3 regions of the Streptomyces sp. NPDC101194 genome follow, and region 3 is predicted to be linked to each of the others. Evidence: riboswitches for the same ligand, from Rfam matches in the RefSeq annotation. Region 3 holds a riboswitch; each other region holds the start of a gene.
What was found. A riboswitch is a leader RNA that binds a small molecule or an ion and turns the genes downstream of it on or off. The one in region 3 is predicted to bind cyclic di-AMP.
Positions count from the first base shown of each region.

Region 1: another riboswitch for cyclic di-AMP. It lies ahead of ACIRP2_RS24340 (transglycosylase family protein); the one in region 3 lies ahead of ACIRP2_RS15970 (M23 family metallopeptidase).
Region 2: another riboswitch for cyclic di-AMP. It lies ahead of ACIRP2_RS16710 (M23 family metallopeptidase); the one in region 3 lies ahead of ACIRP2_RS15970 (M23 family metallopeptidase).

Region 1 is NZ_JBIWOS010000006.1:404,983-407,176, forward strand. Features, by position in the region: gene ACIRP2_RS24335 (transglycosylase family protein) at 1-499, shown strand, start outside; cyclic di-AMP (ydaO/yuaA leader) riboswitch at 800-970, shown strand; gene ACIRP2_RS24340 (transglycosylase family protein) at 974-1,723, shown strand; gene eno (phosphopyruvate hydratase) at 2,131-2,194, shown strand, end outside.
Region 2 is NZ_JBIWOS010000004.1:21,425-23,618, forward strand. Features, by position in the region: gene ACIRP2_RS16710 (M23 family metallopeptidase) at 1-980, opposite strand, end outside; cyclic di-AMP (ydaO/yuaA leader) riboswitch at 992-1,144, opposite strand; gene ACIRP2_RS16715 (PP2C family protein-serine/threonine phosphatase) at 1,424-2,194, opposite strand, start outside.
Region 3 is NZ_JBIWOS010000003.1:653,179-655,372, forward strand. Features, by position in the region: gene ACIRP2_RS15965 (GntR family transcriptional regulator) at 1-385, opposite strand, end outside; gene ACIRP2_RS15970 (M23 family metallopeptidase) at 647-1,435, opposite strand; cyclic di-AMP (ydaO/yuaA leader) riboswitch at 1,449-1,615, opposite strand; gene ACIRP2_RS15975 (M16 family metallopeptidase) at 1,929-2,194, opposite strand, start outside.

The sequences.
Region 1 (2,194 bases), on a different contig from region 3:
TGACGACGAGTCGGCCACCCCCTCCGAGACCGCCACGCCGTCGGACAGGGCCGACGGCCACTCGGGTGCCCACGGCAAGTCGGCGGCGAAGAAGGGGCACTCCGCGAAGCCTTCGGCCACCGGGTCGGTCGCCCCGTCCTCGGATCCGTCCCCCGAAGCGTCCGATTCTCCCCGTAAGTCCGACTCGTCCAATGGTGTGAGCGGCAAGCATCGCGGCGCCCCGGCGCCCGAGGGGAGCCGGGGCGCGAACGGCGGCGTCGACCGCGAGTCGGGTCGTCATGCCTCCCGCGGTGGCGGCGACGCCCGCCACGCGGGCGCGTCGGCGGCCGACGGCACGTACACCGTCCGCTCCGGCGACAACCTCTGGGCGATTGCTGATGCACAGAAGGTTCCCGGCGGCTGGCCCGCGCTCTATGAGGCCAACAAGGGGACGGTCGGCTCCGACCCGGACCTCATCCTCCCTGGCCAGAGCCTCCGTATCGATGTGAAGGCCGACTGAGAGCGGTCTGAAAATCGGCTAATGGAGCCTCAAAAACCGGGGTAGTTCAGGGACCTATGTCCGCTTATGCGTAAGTGAGACATGGGTCTCTTTACGTCAACTGGCGTGTCGCGTCCGGGTTGCGCTTCCGCATCGCCTCCGACCTGCGAAAACGACGGTTCCTCAGATGCAAGTAAGGGCTGATTGTCCGATGTGTCCATCTTTGAATGTGGGGGTTGCCTGTGTTTACGGTCGGAACCGCTCGCACCGCGGGCCCCGTCGACCGTCACGCCGAATCCTGCCGTCGGTCGAAGGGAACAGACGCGTAAAGCGCCGTAGGCAGGAGCGGGGGACCCAGGTAGGCGCCGGCCTGATCGTCGAAAAGCGGATCAGGGACGGCTTGGGGTGAAGTCGCGCGCTAGGACGTGCGACCGGGCAACTCACTTGGCCCGAACCCGACAGCTCACCTCGTAGGCGTCGGTGAGGAGAAGTTCCATGCTGTTTTCCAGCAAGGGCAAGCACCGCCGCCCGTCCAAGGCCGTCCGTGTCGCCACGCTCGCCGGTGTCGCCGGTACCGCCGTCGCCGTCCCGCTGATGGGTGCGACCGGTGCCTCCGCAGCCTCCGTCGCCACCTGGGACGCCGTCGCGCAGTGCGAGTCCGGTGGCAACTGGTCCATCAACACCGGCAACGGCTACTACGGCGGTCTGCAGTTCTCGCAGTCCAGCTGGGCCGCCGCCGGCGGTACGCAGTACGCCCCCCGCGCCGACCTGGCCACCAAGGCCCAGCAGATCGCCGCCGCCGAGAAGCTCCTCGCCATGCAGGGCCCGAGCGCCTGGGGCTGCGCCGGCGCCGGCAACCTGCGCAACGACGGTGTGGACCCGGGTGTCGACACCGGCTCCTCCTCGAAGACCGCCTCCGGTGCCACGCGGCAGAGCACCCCGGCCGCGCCCGAGCGGCAGTCGCAGCCGAAGAAGGCCGAGCGCGCCGAGGCCCCCGCCACCAACCGCTCGGACCGCTCCGCCGCCCCGCAGGCCGAGTCGAAGAAGACCGTCACCACCCCGACCGGTCAGAAGGTCGCGAAGGGCGACGGCGAGTACAAGGTCGTCTCCGGCGACTCCCTGAGCAGGATCGCCGCCGACCACAAGGTCAAGGGCGGCTGGCAGCACCTGTTCGAGCTGAACAAGGACATCGTCAAGGACGCCGACCTGATCTACCCGGGTCAGCAGCTGCACCTGACGAAGTAGTCCGGGACCTCTCCTCCCTGAGCACCCCGGCCCGGCGCGCGTTCCCCCGTACGCGCCGGGCCGGGGTTTCCGTGTGGCCCCCTGCTTCCGCGGGCGCGTCACCTCTGTATGCGCGGCAGCTCCGTCCCGGCGGGGCGCGTCGTCTCGGTGTCGCGTCATAACGGGAGGGGCGGGCCCGCGCGAGGCAGGTCTCCGGGCAGGCCCCGGGACGTGCATGATCGTTCAACTTTTGTAGTTACCGGCCAGTAAAATTCTGGCTGTTTGCCCTGTAATGCTCGCTCTTGGGTCCTTTTTCGTCCCAGGGGACGGGCGGTCGTCCGACTGAGCGGGCCGGGCCGGTTAGGCTCTTGTCGCAAGGCCAAAGTGACCCTGCACAACCAGTGTCATATCCCAGAAGGAGATGCCTCGTGCCGTCCATCGACGTCGTCGTAGCCCGGGAAATCCTCGACTCCCGGGGGAACCCCACGGTCG
Region 2 (2,194 bases), on a different contig from region 3:
GTGCCCGTCGGCGCTGCGAAGTCGAGGCCGGTGTGGTAGCCGGAGGACCACATCGAGCCGGCCTCGCCGAAGGTCGAAGTGATCGTGTACGAGGAGGTCGGGATGGCGTAGCTGGCGGCCAGCTTGGCGAGCCGCAGGGCCTCCGCCTTCCTCTTGGCCTCTTCCTCCGCCTTCTTCTTCTCGGCGGCGATCTTGGCCTCGGCCGCGTCCTGCTGCTTCTTGGCCTCGGCGGCGGCCTTCTCCGCGGCCGCCTTCTCCTCGGCGGCCCTGGCCTCGGCGTCGGCGGCGTCCTGCTGCTGCTCGGCCTGCTGGAGGATACGGGCACGGAGCGCCTCGCCCGCGTCCGTCGCGCCCCGCTGGGCCTCGGCGGTGGTGATGCCGGCGGTGGTGAGCGGCGCGGACGCGGCGACGGCCTCGGCCTTGTCGGCTTCGGACTCGCCGGAGAACAGGGACCCCACGCCGGGGAGCGACTTGGCGTCGGGCAGGTTGTCCGCGATGGAATCGGGAAGCGAGATGGAGACCGCCGGCTTGCTCTGCGCGGTGGCAATGCCGCCCGCGCCGACCGCCGCGATGACGCCGACCCCGAGCACGGTGGAGCTACGGGCAAGTCCGTTGCGCTGCTTGGCGACGCGGTGCTTGCCGCGCACGGGGCGGACGGACTCCTCGGTGGGGTTCCACTCGTCCCGGCTTCGTTCGGGTTCACCGACGCCGTCGGCGCGAAATCCCCCGCGGAGCTCTGCCGGATCGCCGGACCCGCTGAACTCACCGGACCCGAACTCACCGGTGAAGTCGCCGCCCGGCTCGGTGCCGTAGCCGGTCCCGAACGCCGTTCTCGTCCCGGTGGTTGCGTAACCGGCGTCGGAGGCGAGACCGGGGCCGTATCCGAGGCCGTAGTCGGAACCGGTGCCGAAGTCACCGCCCGGGCCGAAGTCGGAGGTGAACCGCGCGGGGGCCTCGGGGGCAGGCTTGTTGGACGCCACTTGGGCGCACTCCTTTCCTTCCTTCTCGCCTACCGGGTTAGCTGACGGGTTCGGAGCAGGAAGGTCTCCTACGGGCGCCTCTGCCTCTCACGAGACACAGGTGTCCGATTCACCCCATGTAGGTGGTTCCCCGGTTCCCTTGCGGAATTCGGCGCTCGCGCACGGTGCCGCCACTGACGACGGCTGGGACGACCGCGCTGCGTTATCGAACGTTAATAGACACCCGGGCCCTATTCCAAGCTGTTCCCACTGATCGTTCACGTCTTTGGCCTGGACTTTACGGGACATAACCGGGTGGAATCGGATGAGTTGATCGCCCCTCAGCCATTACCCGGATTCTGACGTTGCGTCAAATGTTATGCGGAGCGGCGTGCTTCGGTTACGCACGGTGGCATGCCCGTCCGGCACTCCACCCGGTCCGCACCACGCACCCGCCCCACCCGTCACATCGTGTCCAGTCCCACGATCTTCACCGTCCTGCGCCGGTGCGGCTGCCCCTCCGCGGGACGTACGACCGCGAGCAGCGCCATGTCGTCGGTGGTCTCGCCGCCCGTGTGCCGCCGCACGTCGTCGGTCAGGGCGGACAGCAGCTCCTCGGGTCCCGGGAAGATCCGCCCGCGCAGCCGCGCAGCCGGATCGTAGAAGACCCCGTCGGCGTTCCGCGCTTCGGAGAGACCGTCGGTGTAGAGGAGCAGGGTCGTCCCCGCCGTCAGATCCCATTCGTCCGCCCGGTCGGGCCACACCCCCAGATCCATCCCGAGCGGCAGCGCGGGCACCGACGGCCCCAGCACATCCAGGGCTCCGTCCGGATGCAGCAGGATCGGCTCGGGATGACCACGGTTGACGATCCGCACCCGCGACAGCCCGGACGGGATCTCGGCCAGTACGGCGGTGGTGAAGCCCTCGACCACGTCCAGCCCGCTCCGCCCCGTTCCCTCTCGCGCCAGCGCCCGCTCCAGCCGCTGAGCCACGCCCTCCAGAGAACGTTCCTGCTCGGCCGCCTCCCGGAACGCGCCGATGATCACCGCCACGGACTCCACGGCGTCGAGCCCCTTCCCCCGTACGTCCCCGACCACCAGCCGCACCCCGTGCGGGGTGTCCGCCACGGCGAACAGGTCGCCGCCGACGAACTCGTCCGCCTGCGCCGCCTCGTACCGCGCCGCCACATGCAGCCCGCCGATCCGGTCGGACGGTTTGGGCAGCACGGCCCGCAT
Region 3 (2,194 bases):
AGCCGCCCAGTGAGCGCAGGTCCTCCCCCTCACCCCGCCTGGCCCGCTCCTGACCGAGTCTGACCAGACCGCGCAGCACCTTGAGATGCGCCTCGGTGCGGCGCTGCGCGGCGCGCGCGGCACCCAGCGGCTCCAGCAGCGCCCGAACCTCCAGGAGGTCTGCGGCCTCCTGCTCCGTGGGCTCGGCGACACAGGCTCCCGCGTGCCGACGGGTGACCACGAACCCCTCGGACTCCAGGGTGCGCAGCGCTTCCCGTACCGGGACACGGGACACCCCGTAACGGCGCGCCAACAACTCCTCGGTGAGCCGGCTGCCGCGTTCGAAGACGCCGGAGACGATGTCGTCACGGATTGCCGTGCATACCGAATGCGCCGGAATGCGCATGTCCGAACCTCCGCCTCAATCCCCGCAAAACGCGACCGCCCCGACCGACGCCTGTTCTGCGACTCTATTGCAATGCGGCCACATTTCCGATGCCGGATGGAAATTCATGAATATCTTTTGGTCGCGCGGGGCCGGCCCGGCGGACAGCAGCAGGGCGGTTCGGCGGCCGGGCCCGGGGAGGGGCGGGCGCGGGTGTCGGGCACGACGAAGGCCCCGGCGTGACGCCGGGGCCTTCGAAGGGGTGTTGCGGACGGGTGCCGGTCAGACGTTGACACCGTGGGCGCGCAGGTACGCGACGGGGTCCATGTCGGATCCGTACGAGGGCGTGGTCCGGGCCTCGAAGTGGAGGTGCGGGCCGGTGGAGTTGCCGGTCGAGCCGGAGAGACCGATCTGCTGCCCGGCACCGACGCTCTGGCCGACGGAGACTCCGATCGAGGAGAGGTGGCCGTACTGCGTGTACGTACCGTCCGTCATCCGGAGGACGATGTTGTTGCCGTACGCGCCACCCCAGCCGGCCTCGACGACCGTTCCTGCGCCGACGGCGACGACGGAGCTGCCGGACACGGCGTGGAAGTCGATGCCCGAGTGGCTGCCGGAGGACCAGAGCGATCCGCTGGACTTGTAGCCGGTGGTGACGTACGAACCGGCGACCGGGAGCTGGAAGTAGCCCAGGCGGGTGCGCTCGGCGGACCGGGCGGCACGCACCTTCTCGGCACGCGCCTCGGCCGCCCGCTTCGCCTCGGCCTTCGCCTCCGCCGCCTTCTTCTCGGCCTCGGCCTTGCGCTGGGCCTGGGCCTTCGCCTCGGCCTGGTGCTTCTGTGCGTCGGCCTGGGCGGCGATCTGGTCGGCGAGTGCGCCCTGGATGGCGATGATCTGGTTCAGACCGGTCTCACTGACGGAGGGAGTCCCGGCGTCCGCGGCGAGGGCCGGAGAGGCCATGCCACCGATGACTCCGGTGGTCGCCAGAGCCGCGGCGCCGGCGATCTTGGCGCTCCCGCAGGTCAGTCGGCTCGGGGCACGATGCTTCCCGGCGGCACGGGTGAAAGCCATGTGGTGGCTGATCCTTTCCTTCCTTCTCGCCTACCGGGTTAGCTGACGGGTTCGGAGCAGGAAGGTCTCCTACGGACGCCCCGGCCTCACCGAGGATCAGGCATCCGATTCACCCCAGGGACTGCGTGGGTCCCCGGCTCCCCGGGCTCGCGCCTGACGGGGACTCGGCGATGACTGCCCGGTACGTCACGGTTGCGGCATACGAGTGGCGGACAGCCCAGCCGACGCTAAGCGGGGTCACTTTCATTCACCAAACGGACAGGCCGTTTTGTAGCGCATCCCACAGGACCGACAGGCAACCCCCGCCTCAGAACGGACAAAAGGGAGACCCTGGCGAGACATGACGCACAGGGTCTCCCTCTTGTCCCGGTATGAGCACCCATGGCGCATCGGTGGACCTACCGGGGCGACCGGCACTCAGCCGGTGCGACCTGCTCTTCCCGGAGTTCCGCCGGGTCGGTCCTCCGGCATCCGCGACGGCGTGCGACGACCGTCAGCCGGCGACCACAGACACCTCTCCGATGCCCAGGGCGCGGACCGGCTCCTCGATCCGCGCGGCGTCACCGACGAGGACCGTGACCAGGCGGTCGCCCGGGAAGGCGTTGACCACCGCTGCGGTCGCCTCGACCGTTCCGGTCTCCGCCAGCCGGGCGTACAGCTGTGCCTGGTAGTCGTCCGGGAGGTGCTGCTCGACCTGGTCGGCGAGAGTGCCCGCGACGGACGCCGCCGTCTCGAACTTCAGCGGTGCGACACCCACGA